Linked DNA regions of Bradyrhizobium sp. WD16. The protein of the gene in region 2 binds, or shares a complex with, the protein of the main gene of each other region. Links are inferred from orthologs where the notes say so. Each region holds a gene or a part of one and is shown on either strand. Other genes may lie near its edges. The genes, in order: trxA and DB459_RS01390.

Region 1 (7,581 bases), 1.5 Mb from region 2 along the record:
GCGATGACGACGGCGCGCCGGCGCCCGGCCATCCCCAGTTCGCGCTCCACAATCTTCTCGCCCGATTCGGCATCGAGCGTCGCGACGTGGTGCCGCTCGCTCTCCCGGCCGCGCACGGCCGCGAGCTGCTGGCCTCGGAAGCGCTGCGCCCGTCCGCTGCCACCGGACTGTGGCACCAGCGCCTGAGCGACCCCGCAGTTGCCCGCGCGATCGGCCTGGGCATGAGCCGCATCGCGGTCGTGGCGGCGCCGACCGCCGAAATCGAGGCGCTGGCGATTGCGGTTGCGATGCGCGAAGCCATCGAACAGCCGTCCATGACCGTGGCGCTGGTGACGCCCGACCGGGCGCTCGCCCGCCGTGTCATGGCCAGCCTCGATCGCTGGAAGCTCGCCTATGACGATTCCGGCGGCGATGCGCTGACCGACACCGCCGCCGGCCGCTTCGCCCGGCTCTGCGCGCTCGCTGCCGCCGATGGCCTTGCCCCGGCGACGTTGCTGGCGCTGCTCAAGCATCCCCTGTTCCGGCTCGGCCGCCGCGACGGCAGCTTCGCCCGTGCCATTGCCGGCCTCGAACGCGTGCTGCTGCGGGGCACGCGGCCGCAGTCCGGCAGCGCCGGCCTCAAACGGGATTTCGAGATCTTCCGCGGCGAATTCGACAAGATGCGCGGCGGCGTGCCGTCACTGCTGCACCGGGGTGAGCCGCGCAGCAAGATCGAAATCGAGATCCTGCCGCTGATCGCCGAGCTGATCGAACGTCTCGGCCGCGCCTTTGCGCCGCTCGAGCGCCTCGGCGACGGCAAGCCTCATGACCTGACCGAATTTGCAGCCGCCCACCGCGCGGTGCTCAACGCGCTCGGCACCGATGCCGACGACGAGATCGTCACCTTCGGCGACGCCGACGGGCTCGCCCTGGCCCAGGGCTTCGACGACCTCGACGCCGCCGGAGGCCTGAGCGGCGTCGTCCTCACCCTCGCCGATTATCCCGATGTCTTCCGCACCGCCTTCGGCGACCGAATCGTGCGGCGGCCGATCACCGCGGCGGCGCGGCTGCGGATCTTCGGCCCGCTGGAAGCACGCCTGACGACGAGCGAGCGCGTCATTCTCGGCGGCCTCGTCGAGGGCGTCTGGCCGCCGGAGCCGCGCATCGACCCCTGGCTGAACCGGCCGATGCGCCACCAGCTCGGTCTCGACCTGCCGGAGCGGCGCATCGGCCTGTCCGCCCACGACTTCGCCCAACTGCTCGGGGCGCCGGAGGTGGTGCTGACCCACGCCGCCAAGGTCGGCGGCGCGCCGGCCGTCGCCTCGCGCTTCCTGCACCGTCTCGAAGCGGTCGCCGGGGAGGCCCATTTTGCCGTGGCGCTGGCCCGCGGCGGTCGTTATCTCGCCTGTGCCGAGGCTCTCGACCGTCCCGCGCAAGTGGTTCCGATCGCCCAGCCGGCGCCGCGTCCGCCGCGCCACGCCCGGCCGCAGCGTCTCTCGGTCACCGAGATCGAGGACTGGCTGCGCGATCCCTACACGATCTACGCGCGGCGCATCCTCGATCTGCAGGCGCTCGATCCGGTGGACATGCCGCTGTCGGCGGCTGACCGCGGCTCTGCGATCCACAACGCCATCGCCGAATTCACGCAAGCCTTTCCCGACCGCCTGCCGGCCGACCCCGCGGCGGCGCTGCGCGCCATCGGCGCGCGGCATTTCGCCCCGCTGATGGACCAGCCGGAGGCGCGGGCGCTATGGTGGCCCCGCTTCCTGCGCATCGCCCATTGGCTCGGCCAATGGGAACGCGAGCGGCGCCAGGGCGTCGCCGAGATCCTCACCGAGATTCAGGGCGGCTTCGTTATTGCGCTGGACCAGGGCCGCAGCTTCCGTCTCAGCGCCCGCGCCGACCGCATCGAGCGCCGCAACGACGGCCGCTACGCCATTCTCGACTACAAGACCGGGATTCCACCGACCGGCAAGCAGGTGCGCATGGGGCTGTCGCCGCAGCTGACGCTGGAAGCGGCGATCCTGCGCGAGGGCGGCTTCGCCGGCATCGACGCCGGCGCCAGCGTCGGCGAGCTGACTTACGTCCGGCTCAACGGCAACAATCCGCCGGGCAAGGAGTGCAGGCTGGAACTGACGCGCGATGCACGAACCGAGCCGCCGCTGTCGCCGGACGAGGCCGCCATCGAGGCTCGCGCCAAGCTGGAGGCGCTGATCCGCGCCTTCGAGGACGAGAACCAGCCCTACAAATCGCTGGTGCTGTCGATGTGGTCGACCCGCTACGGCGATTACGATGCCCTGGCGCGGATCAAGGAATGGTCCGGCGAAGGCGGCACGGGAGAGGCGCCATGAGCTCCGCGCGCAAGATCCCCGACGACGTGCGCGATCGGCAGACCCGCGCCTCCGCTCCGACTGCCTCGGTCTTCGTTTCCGCCAATGCCGGGTCGGGCAAGACCCATGTGCTGGTGCAGCGCGTGGTGCGGCTGCTGCTCGCCGGCGTCGCGCCGGAAAAGATCCTCTGCATCACCTTCACCAAGGCCGCCGCCGCCAACATGGCCGAGCGGGTCTTCACCACGCTCGGGCACTGGATCACCCTCGACGACGCCGCGCTCGATGCCGCGCTCAGGGACACCGCGGTGACCCCCACGGCGGCGATGCGCCGCCGCGCCCGCGAATTGTTCGCCTGCGCCCTCGAAACGCCGGGCGGTCTCAAGGTCCAGACCATTCACGCCCTGTGCACGCGGCTGCTGCAGCAGTTTCCGTTCGAGGCCAATGTCCCGGCGCGCTTTGCCGTGCTCGACGACCGCGACCAGAATGAACTGATGGAGCGCGCCAGCCTCAAGGTGCTGCTCGCCGCGGCGGCCGCGCCGGACAGCAGCGTCGGCCGGGCGCTCGCCACCGCCATGAGCGGCGCCGCCGACGTCACCTTCCGCGACGTGGTGCGCGAGGCGGTGCTCAGCCGCGATCACTTCCAGGCCTGGACCAGCGCGGCGGTCACCGTCGAAACCGCCCAGGCGCAGCTCGCCCAGGTCCTCGACCTTGCCCCCGACGACAGCATCGCCGCCGTCGAACACGAGATCGTCGAAGGTCCCCATCTGGCCCGCGCCGACTGGCGTGCGGTCATCGAGGAGTTCGCGCAGGGTGGCAAGACCGATGCCGGCCAGGCAGAGCGGCTGTCGGAAGCCCTCGCCTCGAGCGGCGCCGAACAGATCGAAGCCTATCTCGGCCTGTTCTTCACCCAGCAGGGCGGCGAGCGCAAATCGCTGATCAGCAGGAAGCTCACGGACGAGGCGCCCGGCCTTGCCGAACGGCTGGCGCGCGAGGCCACCCGCCTCGCGGTCCTGGTGCCGCGCCGCCGCGCCGCTCAGGTCCGCGAGCGCACCTCGGCGCTGCTCGTCATCGCCAGCGCCGTCGCCGCCAATTATCGCGGCGAAAAGGAGGCGCGCGGCCTGCTCGATTACGATGACCTGATCGACAGAACGCTGGCGATGCTGGGACGCACGCCGGCGAGCTGGGTGCATTTCAAGCTCGACCAGGGCATCGATCATGTGCTGATCGACGAGGCCCAGGACACCAGCCCGCGGCAATGGGACATCATCGAACATCTGGTGTCGGAATTCACCTCCGGCAGCGGCGCGCGGCCCGATCGCCTGGTGCGAACCGTGTTCGCGGTGGGCGACGAGAAGCAGTCGATCTTCTCGTTCCAGGGCGCTGCGCCGCGCGAATTCGACCTGCGCCGCAGAGGATTCCAGCAGCGCTTCACCGCCGCCGAGCTGCCGTTCGACGCGCTGTCCTTCACCTACTCCTTCCGCTCGGGCCACGGCGTGCTGCATGCGGTGGAACGCACCTTCCGCGACCAGGCGATCTATCGCAGCATCACCTCCGACACGGAGGGCATGCCGCCACATCTGGCGCTCGCCGATGCCGCGCCGTCGACGGTGGAATTGTGGGAGTTGGAGCAGCCCAATCAGGGCCAGGATCTCGAAGGCTGGCGCGCGCCGTTCGACGCGGTGTCGCAGACGAGTCCCGAGGTGCGGCTCGCGCAGCGCATCCGCCAGCGCATCGCCAGCCTGGTTACCTCGGAAACCGCCATCGGCCCGGCGGGACGGCGGCGGCGCCTGCGCTATGGCGACATCCTGATCCTGGTGCGCCGGCGCGGCGCCACCTTCAACGCCATCATCCAGAGTCTGAAGCAGGGCCGCATTCCGGTCGCCGGCGCCGATCGGCTCAAGCTGACCGAGCACATCGCGGTGGTCGACCTGATGCATCTCGCCGATGCGCTGCTGTTCGCCGGCGACGATCTCGCCCTCGCCGTGGCGCTCAAGGGCCCGCTGTTCGGCCTCTCCGAAGACGACCTGTTCCGCATCGCTCACGGCAGACGCGGCAGCTTGCGCGACGCGCTGCATCAGCACGCGGCCGAGGACGCCCACTTCGCCGCGGCATGGTCGCGGCTGCAGGCCTGCGAGGCGCGCGCGCGCGAATTGGCGCCTTTCAGCTTCTATGCCTGGCTGCTCGGCGGCGATGGCGGCCGGGCCCGCATGCTGGCCCGGCTCGGCCCCGAAGCCAACGATGCCCTCGATGAATTCCTCGAACTGGCGCTCGCCTTCGAAAGCCGCGGCCCGGCCTCGCTGCAGGGCTTCATGGCCTGGCTGCGCGCCGCCGACACCGAAATCAAGCGCGACATGGAAATCTCCCGCGACGAAGTCCGGGTGATGACCGTGCACGGCGCCAAGGGCCTGGAAGCGCCGGTGGTGTTTCTCGCCGACACCACGTCGTCGCCCACCGACAGCCAGCGCCTCAGCCTGGTGCGGCTGCCGCCGCGCCCCGGCCTGCCGCGCGGCTGCGTGGTATGGGCCGGACGCAAGGCCGACGATCCGCCGGCGGTGGCGACGGCCCGCGCCGCCATGGTGGCGGACACCGAGGACGAATATCGCCGCCTGCTGTATGTGGCGATGACCCGCGCCGCCGATCGTCTCATCGTCGGCGGCTGCCAGCCGGGCAACCGCAATGAGGTGCGGGCGAATTCCTGGTACGACCTGATCCGCAAGGGGCTCGACGGCAGCGAACTGAAGCTCGCGACCGAGAGGACGCCGTTCGGCGACGTGCGTTGCTACAGCCATGGCGACGCCGCCGCGCTGCCGGCTCCCGCCGCGCTCGAGGCGGCCGCAGCAGCGCCTGAGCTCCCCGGCTGGTTGCGCCAGGCAGCCAGACGCGAAAGCGCCGAGCTGATCGCGCTGCAGCCTTCCCATGGCGGCGACGACGACAATGCCGCCGCCACGGTGAAATCCGGCGAGGCCGCCGAGAGCCGCCGCCGCGCGCAACGGCGCGGCGTGCTCGTCCATCGCCTGCTGCAGTCGCTGCCCGAGATCGACGCGTCACAGCGCACTGATGCGGCGCAGCGCTATCTGATGCGCCGGGCCGCCGACTGGAGCGAGGCCGAGCGCAGCGCCCTGCTCGGCGAAGTGCTGACTTTGATCGGCGCGGCGCCGTTCGCCGCGGTGTTCGGCCCGGCGAGCCGCGCCGAGGTCGCCATCGTCGGACGTCTCACCCGCAGCGGACGGCCGGCGGCACTGGTCAGCGGCCAGATCGATCGCCTGGTTGAGACCGACGGCGAGATCCTGATCGTCGACTTCAAGACCAATCACGCCCCGCCGCGCCGCCTTGCCGATTGTCCGCCGGCCTATCGCCGCCAGCTTGCGCTCTACCGTGCGGTGCTGTCGCGCCTGCAACCGCGCAAGCGCGTCCGGGCCGCGCTGATTTGGACGGAAACCACTGAAATCATGGAGATTCCTGGCCATGAGCTGGATGCGGAGCTGGCCAGCATCACCGCGGCGTGACCGGGGTCGACGCCACCTTGACCCCACCCCGGCCGGTTCATAGGTTCGCTAGTGAGAGTGCGGCGCGAATCTCCGCGCCCCCCAAATTCAGGCAAAGAGGCACGTGATGTCGGTCGGCAAGGTATCGGACGCCAATTTCGAATCGGAGGTCCTCAAGGCGTCGGGGCCCGTCGTGGTCGACTTCTGGGCCGAGTGGTGCGGCCCCTGCCGCATGATCGCGCCGGCACTCGACGAGATCGCCGGCGCCATGGGCGAGAAGGTGAAGATCGTCAAGCTCAACGTCGATGAGAATCCGCAGACCGCCTCGAAATACGGTGTGATGTCGATCCCGACCCTGATGATCTTCAAGGGTGGCGAACTCGCCTCCCGCCAGGTCGGCGCGGCGCCGAAGGCCAAGCTGCAGCAGTGGATCAGCGCCGCGGTCTGACGCGACCAGCGACGACCCAATCGAACCGGCCGGCGCAAGCCGGCCGTTGTCGTTTCAGCGGCGGATGTCCGTGAGCGCGATCAGCGCGGCGGCGTGCCGTTGGCCTCGAGCACCGCGCCGGCGAGATAAAGCGAGCCGGTGATGAGGATACGCGGCGCGATCTCATAGGCGAGACGGGCGATCGTCGACAGCGCCGCCGCCACCGACGGCGCCGTCTCCACCCGCATGCCGAGCGACCGGGCGGCATCCGCCAACGCCTCGACCGGCATCGCCTTGTCCTGGTCGGGCACCGGCACCGCGATGATATGGCGCGTCAGCCCGGCAAAGTTGCCGAGGAAGCCGCGGGCGTCCTTGTTGCCCATCATGCCGGCGATCACGACCAGCGGCCGCGACACCCGCTCCTCGAGGTCGCCGATGGCGGCAGCGACCACCCGGCCGCCGTCGACATTGTGGCCGCCGTCGAGCCAGATCTCGGCATCCGGCGGCGCTACCGCGAGCAGGGCACCCGAGGTCAGCCGCTGCATCCGCGCCGGCCATTCGGCGCGGGCGATGCCGGTCTCGAAGGCCGACTGCTCGATACGGAAGGCGTCGGTGGCCCGCAGCGCGGCGATCGCCAGCCCGGCATTGTCGAACTGATGGCGGCCGAACAGCCGCGGCGCGGACAGATCGAGCAGGCCGCGCTCGTCGTGATAGACCAGACGTCCATGCTCGACATCGACGTGCCAATGCTGGCCGGCCATGTGCAACGGTGCGCCGGCACGGCGCGCCGCCAGTTCGATCACCGCCTCGGCCTCGGCCGGCTGCGCCGCCGATACCACCGGCACCCGCCGCTTGATGATGCCGGCCTTCTCGCCGGCGATGGCCGCGAGCGTGTCCCCGAGAAAGTCCTGATGATCGATGCTGACGGGGGCGATGACGCTCACCGCCGGCTGATCGATCACATTGGTGGCGTCGAGCCGGCCGCCGAGGCCGACTTCGAGCAGCACCGCGTCGGCCGGATGCGAGGCGAACAGCGTCAGCGCCGCCGCCGTTTCCATCTCGAACACCGTGATCGGGGCGCCGGCATTGACCGCCTCGCATTCGGCCAGCACCGCGCGCAACGCGTCGTCGCTCGTCAATTCGCCGCCGCCGACGCGGCCGAGGCGAAAACGTTCGTTGATGCGCACGAGATGCGGCGAGGTGTAGGTGTGAACGGCGAGCCCCGCGGCCTCGAGAATGGCGCGCAGATAGGCCACGGTCGATCCCTTGCCGTTGGTGCCGGCGACATGGATGACCGGCGGCAGCCGCCGCTCGGGATGGCCGAGGGCGTCGAGGATCCGCAGCATGCGGTCGAGCGTCA
Region 2 (7,574 bases):
AAGGTACGGAAGATCATCACGGCCCCGCTGGCTCAAATCATTTTCAGCAGCACGGAACAAATCCATCCGCGATCACTTGGATGATATTACCCTCGCGGTCGGCCACCGATGCCGGCGATCAAGATCGCGACCACCGGAAACGCAAACGTTGATGACGGCGAACTGCCGGCCGGCGGGCGCTTCCTGCACAACAGCTTCCTGTCCAACCGCTTCCGGTCCAACACCTGCGCGCCCCGGACGTCGGGCAGCTGAGGCAGGACCAGACAGACCAGACTTCGGGATCGGAGAACGCTGCAATGGCCATGTTCATGTTCAGTCTCACGCCGGTGACCTGCGATGCCGAGACCTCGATGATCTACGACGCGCTCCAGAGGCGATTTCCCAAGCATCGCTTCAATCCGGTCCAGACCGATGAGCCCGAACTGGAGAACAGCATCGTACCGCTGATCGATCCGGCGGACCGGGCGATCGGCGCAGGCCGTTTGAACTATCACCTCGTGAATGAGGTCGAGATCGCTTTTCAGGAGCTCTTGTCCGCGACCAAGGGATGGCGGCCGTCCTGATGACGCCGAACGGCAGCGCCGGCCGGTCGTGCAATGCGAGTGATGGATTTCGCAAAGCCGTGAACGCCAGCATCACGACGCCCTTCGCCGTCAGCCCAAGGCATCCGGGACGAAATCGTGTCTGCGGCCCGCGCCAGGGGCGCCGGCAGCGCTGCGTCGGGGCGATTTCGGATGCCGCGAACGTCGCGTGCCGATGACGGCCACGCATACGGACCGGCGTTACGCCTCGCGCCTGGTTATTCCGCCGCCGTCGTCCGACCAGCGAGAATCTGGCCGAGGTTGGTCTCGATCCATTCGACCAGACCTTCGACGCGGAGGGCCACCTCGCGCCCCAACGGCGTGAGGCTGTATTCGACATGCGGCGGCACGACCGGATAGGCGACGCGATCGACCAGCCGATCATTCTCGAGCCACTGCAGCGTCTGGGCCAGCATGCGTTCGCTGATGCCGCCGATCCGGCGCCGCAAATCGCTGAAGCGCTGGGTGCCGGGAATGAGCGCCACGAGCACCAGCACGCCCCAGCGGCTGGTGACGTGCTTGAGGACCTCGCGCGAGGGACAATCTGGCGAAAACACCTGTCCCCGGCGCATCATCTCCGAGAACGACGTCCGGGGCGGCGTTCGGGATGTCATTGGTCATCTCCTCCGGGGCCGCGCCGGCCTCGTCCATTGAGAATATCACACTTACATTTTTGTGCGTACTTACGAAAAGTTCGTTTATGGACTAGATCGCCCGGTGTCAACGATCCAATCCATAGGAGGATTACCCCGTGATTGCTGTCACCGGCGCCACCGGCCAACTCGGCCAGCTCGTCATCGACGCTCTCTTGAAGACCACACCCGCGGCGCAAATCGTCGCCCTCGTCCGCGATCCCGGCAAAGCCGGTGGCCTTGCGGCCAAGGGCGTCGTCACCCGTCAGGCCGACTACGACGATGCAGCAGGTCTGGAGCGGGCCCTCGCCGGCATCGACAAGCTGCTTCTCATTTCGTCCAGCGCCGTCGGCCAGCGCGTCCACCAGCACCAGAACGTCATCGGGGCAGCCAAGAAGGCCGGCGTCGGCCTGATCGCCTATACCAGCCTGCTTCACGCCGAGACCTCGCCCATGGGGCTCGCCGCCGAGCATCGGGCCACAGAGGCTCTGCTAAAGGCGAGCGGCGTGCCTTACGTCCTGCTGCGCAACAGCTGGTACACCGAGAATTATCTCGCTTCGATTCCGGCGGCGCTCCAGCATGGCGCCTTCATCGGCAGCGCCGGCGAAGGACGGATCGCCTCGGCCCCCCGCCGCGACTATGCCGAGGCAGCGGCCGCGGTCCTGACATCGGCGGCGGATCAGTCCGGCAAGGTCTACGAGCTGTCGGGCGACGACTCCTACACGCTCGCCGATCTCGCCGCCGAAGTGGCGCTCCAGACCGGCAAGCCGATCATCTACCAGAACCTTCCGGAAGCGGCGTTTCGCGGCGCGCTGATCGGCGCCGGCCTGCCCGAGCCGGTCGCCACCATGCTCGCGGAGTCGGACGTCGGCGCCTCAAGGGGCGGCCTGTTCGACGACAGCCATACCCTGAGCCGCCTGATCGGGCGCCCGACGACGTCGCTCAAGACCGCCGTGGCCGAAGCGCTGAAGCGCTGACGCGCCCCCGAAGGGGCGTGCGGTTCGCGCCGCACGCCCCTTCGGATTGCATGCCCCGCAGCGCGCGGTCGTCGCGGAGGCTGGCCGGCGCATGACTGCGGGACTCGACGGTGTCCGACCGGTGCGTGTTTGCCCTTGCGTTTCCATATTTCTATAATTATAGAATTATGGAAACGGAGGCTGCCGTGCAGACCCACGGACCCGACCAGAACGCCCGCTTCGCCGACATGCTCGCCGCACTCGGTTCGGAATCGCGCCTGCGCATCGTGCGGCTGCTGCTCAAGGCGCATCCGGAAGGCCTCGTCGTCGGCGAGATCGCCGCCGACCTCGACATCCCGGCCTCCACCCTGTCCCACCACCTCGAAAAGCTGAAGAACGAGGGACTGGTCCTCGTCCGGCGCGAGAGCACCTTCCTTCGCTACACCGCCAACGCCGATGGGCTGCAGGAAATCCTGGCCTTCCTGTTCGCCGAATGCTGCACGCGCAACAAAGCCATCAAGCCCGAAGCCGTCACCTGCTGCTGAGGAGGATCACATGACGACGGACATCAAGGAAGCGGTTCGACAGAAATACAGCCAGGCGGCGCTGCGCGCCGGCTCGTGCTGCGGCGGCCCCGCCCTCGATCGGGCGAGCCCCATCACGTCCCATCTCTATTCCGACCAGGAGACCGGCGATCTGCCGGAAGCGGCGGTGCTCGCCTCCCTCGGCTGCGGCAATCCGACCGCGCTCGCCGAACTGAAGCAGGGTGAGACGGTGCTCGACCTCGGATCGGGCGGCGGCATCGACGTGCTGCTCTCGGCCCGCAGGGTCGGGCCCACCGGCAAGGCCTACGGCCTCGACATGACCGACGAGATGCTGGCGCTCGCCCGCGACAATCAGAAGAAGGCCGGCGTGCAGAACGTCGAATTCCTCAAGGGCGAGATCGAGCACATTCCCCTGCCCGACAATTCGGTCGACGTGATCATCTCCAACTGCGTGATCAACCTGTCCGCCGACAAGGACCAGGTGCTGCGCGAGGCCTTTCGCGTGCTCAAGCCGGGCGGTCGTTTCGCGGTGTCGGACGTGGTGACCCGCGGCGAGGTGCCCGAGGCGATCCGCAACGACATGCTGCTCTGGGTCGGCTGCATCGCCGGCGCTCTCGAGGAAAACGACTATCGCGGCAGACTCGCGGCGGCAGGCTTCGAACAGATCGGCATCGAGCCGACCCGGATCTACCGGGTCGAGGATGCCCGCGAATTCCTCGCCGCCAAGGGCATCGATGTCGAGGCGATCGCCAAGGCGGCGGACGGCAAATTCATGGGCGCCTTCGTCCGTGCGGTGAAGCCCGGCAAGGATGCTCCCTGTTGCGCTCCGACCTGCGGCAGCTGACCGGGGCCGTTTCGATCTGCCGCGAGCACCGGATCGCTTGCGTCGCGGCAGATAATCGATCCGGCTCGTTCGTGATGCGATTGCGCGGCCGGTAACCGGCGCTTTCAGATCGACCGCTGGTTCACGCGCTCCGAGAGTTCGGCCGCACTCTCCTTGCGTTCGCTGTAGCGATCGACCAGGTAGTCCTTGCGATCCCTGGTCAGCAGCGTGAATTTCATCAGTTCCTCCATCACGTCGACGATGCGATCGTAATAGGGCGACGGCTTCATCCGTCCGGCATCGTCGAACTCGGCGAACGCCTTGGCGACGGACGACTGATTGGGAATCGTGATCAGCCGCATCCAGCGCCCCAGCACCCGCAGCTGGTTCACCGCGTTGAACGACTGGGAGCCGCCACTGACCTGCATCACCGCCAGGGTCTTGCCTTGGGTCGGGCGAACGGCGCCGATGGACAGCGGAATCCAGTCGATCTGCGCCTTCATGATGCCGGTCATGGCGCCGTGGCGCTCGGGCGAGCACCACACCATGCCCTCGGCCCAGGTGACGGCTTCGCGAAGCTCGGCAACCTTCGGATGATCCGCCGAACCGTCATCGGGCAGCGGCAGGCCACTCGGATTGAAGGTCCGGGTCTCGGCGCCGAACCGTCGTAAGATCCGTGCCGCTTCTTCGGTCACCAGGCGGCTGTAGGACCGCTCCCGGACCGAGCCGTAGAGCAGGAGAATACGCGGCGGATGGAGCGAGACCTGAGGATTTACCAGCCGATCTCGATCGATCGGCTCAAAACAGCTCTCGCTCAGATTGGGCAGATGGTCCAGCGGCTCAGACAACGCGATGGCCCTCCGCATCGATCAGCAGCGATCCGTCCTCCTTGTGGAAGGGGCCGGGCGGAAGGGTGTCGAGCAGATCGAGAACGACATCGCTTGGCCGGCAGAGGCGAACGCCTTGGCGCGTACAGACGATCGGCCGGTTCACGAGGACGGGATGCGCGATCATCGCCTCAAGAATGCGCTCGTCGGGCACGCTGTCGTCGAGAAGACCGAGTTCCGCGGCGGGCGACTTGGTGGTGCGCAGCGCCGTTCGCGGCGTCAAGCCGGCCGCAGCGAACAGCCCCAGCAGCTGCGGCCTGGTCCAGCCGGTCTTCAGGTATTCGATGATCGTCGGCCGGTAGCCCGCCGCCTCGATGATGGCGAGGACGTTGCGGGAGGTGCCGCAATCCGGATTGTGATGAATCACGACGTCCATGGTGACCGGTCTCTCTTTCTTCGTCTTGCTGCAGGGTGCCGCCGCGCGCGTTCAGCCCAGCGGTTTGGCTTGCGCGGGCTTCGTCGTCTGCGATCCCGCTTCATACCAGGACCGGGTCGCTTTGACGATCTGGACCACCGACAGCATCACCGGCACTTCGACCAGCACGCCGACCACGGTGGCGAGCGCCGCGCCGGACTCAAGACCGAACAGGCTGATGGCGGCGGCAACCGCCAGCTCGAAGAAATTGCTGGCGCCGATCAACGCCGCCGGAGCCGCGACGCACCAGGCGACGCCGAAGCGACGGCTGAGCAGATAGGCGAGCCCGGCATTGAAATAGACCTGGATCAGGATCGGCACCGCGAGAATCGCGATCACCAGCGGCTGCCTGAGGATCTGGCCGCCCTGAAAGCCGAACAGCAGCACCAGCGTCGCCAGCAGGGCGACGAGCGAGGCGGGCTGCAGGCGATTGAGGGTGCGCTCCAGGGCATCTCGCCCCAGCGACAGGAGACGGCTGCGCCAGGCTTGAGCGATCACCACCGGCACGACGATATAGAGCAGCACGGACAGCAGCAGCGTCGCCCAGGGCACCGAGATCGAGGCGACGCCGAGCAGAAGACCGACCAGCGGCGCAAACAGGAACACCATGATGACGTCGTTCAGCGCCACCTGGCTCAGGGTATAATGCGGCTCGCCCTCGCACAGGTTCGACCAGACGAAGACCATGGCGGTGCAGGGCGCCGCCGCCAGCAGAATGAGCCCGGCGATGTAGGATGAAATCTGCCCGGCCGGCAGCATCCCGGCGAACACGTGGCCGATGAAGAAGGTGCCGAGCAACGCCATCGAGAACGGCTTCACCGCCCAGTTGATGAACAGCGTCACGCCGACGCCGCGCCAGTGCTGTCGGACCTCGCCGAGCGCGCCGAAATCGATCTTCAGCAGCATCGGGATGATCATCAGCCAGATCAGCGCCGCCACCGGCAGGTTGACCTTGGCGAGCTCGGCCGACGCCACCACGGCGAACAGGCCCGGCATCAGGTGGCCGAGCGCGACCCCGGCAACGATGCACAGGGCGACCCACAACGACAGATAGCGTTCGAAAGTGCTCATTGGAATGAAACCGCCTAGGGGATCAGGCCACGTCGGGACGTGGGCGGGTTGCGCCGTCGCTGCGACCGATGTTGCGCAGCCTGGCGCCGAGCGAGATCGCGTCGACGCTTGCGAGCGGCAGGCTGGTGAAGGCGTCGATGCGGTTCTTCAGATAACGGTACGCGGTCAGGAAGGCCGTATGTTTTTCGAAATCCGTGCCGTCGACCGCGGCCGGGTCCTCGATGCCCCAATGAGCGGTCATCGGCTGCCCCGGCCAGACCGGGCAGGACTCGCCGGCGGCATTGTCGCAGACGGTGAAGACGAAATCCATCACCGGCGCGTCCGGCGCGGCGAATTCGGACCAGCTCTTCGAGCGCAGGCCGGCGGTCGGATAGCCGAGAGTTTCGAGCACCTTGAGGGCAAAGGGATTGACCTCGCCCTTCGGCGCGCTGCCGGCGGAGAAGGCGCGGAACACACCCTGCCCCTCCCGGTTGAGGATGGCTTCGGCGAGGATCGAGCGTGCCGAATTGCCGGTGCACAGGAACAGCACGTTATAACTTCTGGCGGGCATGGCTCTTCTTCCTCGCGGCGCTCGTCGTCGCCGGCGCACAGCACGCCTTGATGCTGCCGATCAAAGGCGCGCAGACGTCGGGACGGCCGTCGCAACAGTCTTGAACCAGGAAGGTGGTCAGTTCGCGGAACACACTCAGATCAACGCGATAGATGATGGAGCGGCTGTGCCGCTCGCCGACGACGAGACCGGCCCTCGCCAGCACCGAAAGATGGGCCGACATGGTATTCTGCGGCACGCCGACGAGGCGCGCCAGTTCGCCCGCGGCGACCCCTTCAGGTTCGCGCTTCACCAACAGGCGAAAGGTGTCCAGCCGCGTCGGCTGGGCCAGCGCCCCAAGGGCATCGATGGCTCGCGTTTCATCCATATATCCAGAATATTGGATATCTTAGAAGAGTCAAGCGGCGCCGGAGGCGCGGCGGATGCTCCCTTTCAGCTCGGTGGCCGCCGCGACCGTGTTCGAGATCGTGCCGTACTTGCGCACGTTCTGGTGCAGCAGGTCGAGGCGGCGGTCGGTCTCGTCGGTGTCGACGATGAGCTCATAGGAAATCGAGGCCATGAAGGGCGGGCTGTCCCGGCGCAGGCCATGGAGCCGCACCTCCACGTTGCGGAAATCGAACTGGATGATCGGCGCCACCCGCTCGATCCCCTTGATCATGCAGGCCGCAATCGCAGCCAGGAACAGCTCTGCCGGATTGAACGCGTCGAGCCGGCCGTTGACGTCGGTATCGAGCGTGACGTGGGCATTCTTGCAGCTGGCGACGCTGCCATGCGAATCCAGCCGCTTCGCCGTCACATTGTATTCAAGCATGATCGGACCTCGATGAAATACGCACTCCGGGCGCCGTCATGAAGCAACGACACACCGGTGAAACGCTTGCGATGGATCAAGCCCGCATCCTCGCCGCGTCAGACCGGCGCTCGAACGGGCCGGCTGTGGGATCGTCACCTTGTATCGGCGGCGGACAGAAAATCGCACTCGCGCGATCAACCAAAACGGCGCGCCGGAAGAATGAGAAAGACTATGCATCCCCTGTCTCTGTCAGCGCCGCGAGGCGGCTGACACCGACCGGTTCTTCCGCCTGGAACGGAATCAAGGCGACGCGCCTGGCAA

What was found.
Region 1: the proteins of DB459_RS01390 (region 2) and trxA are in contact, whole or in part, in an NMR structure (PDB 2IPA), measured with the Bacillus subtilis proteins. The link is inferred for Bradyrhizobium sp. WD16 from one-to-one orthologs.

What each region holds. Positions count from the first base shown.
Region 1 is NZ_CP028908.1:1,822,320-1,829,900, forward strand. Bases 4,697-7,581 are described here. They hold trxA (thioredoxin), read left to right. Parts: upstream 4,697-5,921; coding sequence 5,922-6,242; downstream 6,243-7,581. Other genes in these bases: addA (double-strand break repair helicase AddA), read left to right, coding at 4,697-5,815; DB459_RS08430 (folylpolyglutamate synthase/dihydrofolate synthase family protein), read right to left, coding at 6,323-7,567. Also shown: double-strand break repair protein AddB, read left to right, coding at 1-2,330; more of addA, read left to right, coding at 2,327-4,696. UniProt on the Bacillus subtilis protein: Participates in various redox reactions through the reversible oxidation of its active center dithiol to a disulfide and catalyzes dithiol-disulfide exchange reactions.
Region 2 is NZ_CP028908.1:282,000-289,573, forward strand. What follows is about bases 4,697-7,574. They hold DB459_RS01390 (arsenate reductase ArsC), read right to left. Parts: upstream 6,461-7,574; coding sequence 5,933-6,460; downstream 4,697-5,932. Other genes in these bases: arsC (arsenate reductase (glutaredoxin)), read right to left, coding at 4,697-4,800; arsB (ACR3 family arsenite efflux transporter), read right to left, coding at 4,852-5,910; DB459_RS01395 (helix-turn-helix transcriptional regulator), read right to left, coding at 6,441-6,827; DB459_RS01400 (OsmC family protein), read right to left, coding at 6,858-7,271; arsA (arsenical pump-driving ATPase), read right to left, coding at 7,483-7,574. In the rest of the region: DB459_RS01340 (hypothetical protein), read right to left, coding at 1-66; DB459_RS01345 (hypothetical protein), read left to right, coding at 109-252; DB459_RS01350 (hypothetical protein), read left to right, coding at 297-563; DB459_RS01355 (helix-turn-helix domain-containing protein), read right to left, coding at 800-1,195; DB459_RS01360 (SDR family oxidoreductase), read left to right, coding at 1,333-2,190; DB459_RS01365 (helix-turn-helix transcriptional regulator), read left to right, coding at 2,376-2,714; DB459_RS01370 (arsenite methyltransferase), read left to right, coding at 2,725-3,558; arsenical resistance protein ArsH, read right to left, coding at 3,663-4,385; more of arsC, read right to left, coding at 4,378-4,696. UniProt on the Bacillus subtilis protein: Catalyzes the reduction of arsenate [As(V)] to arsenite [As(III)]. In vitro, can dephosphorylate para-nitrophenyl phosphate (pNPP).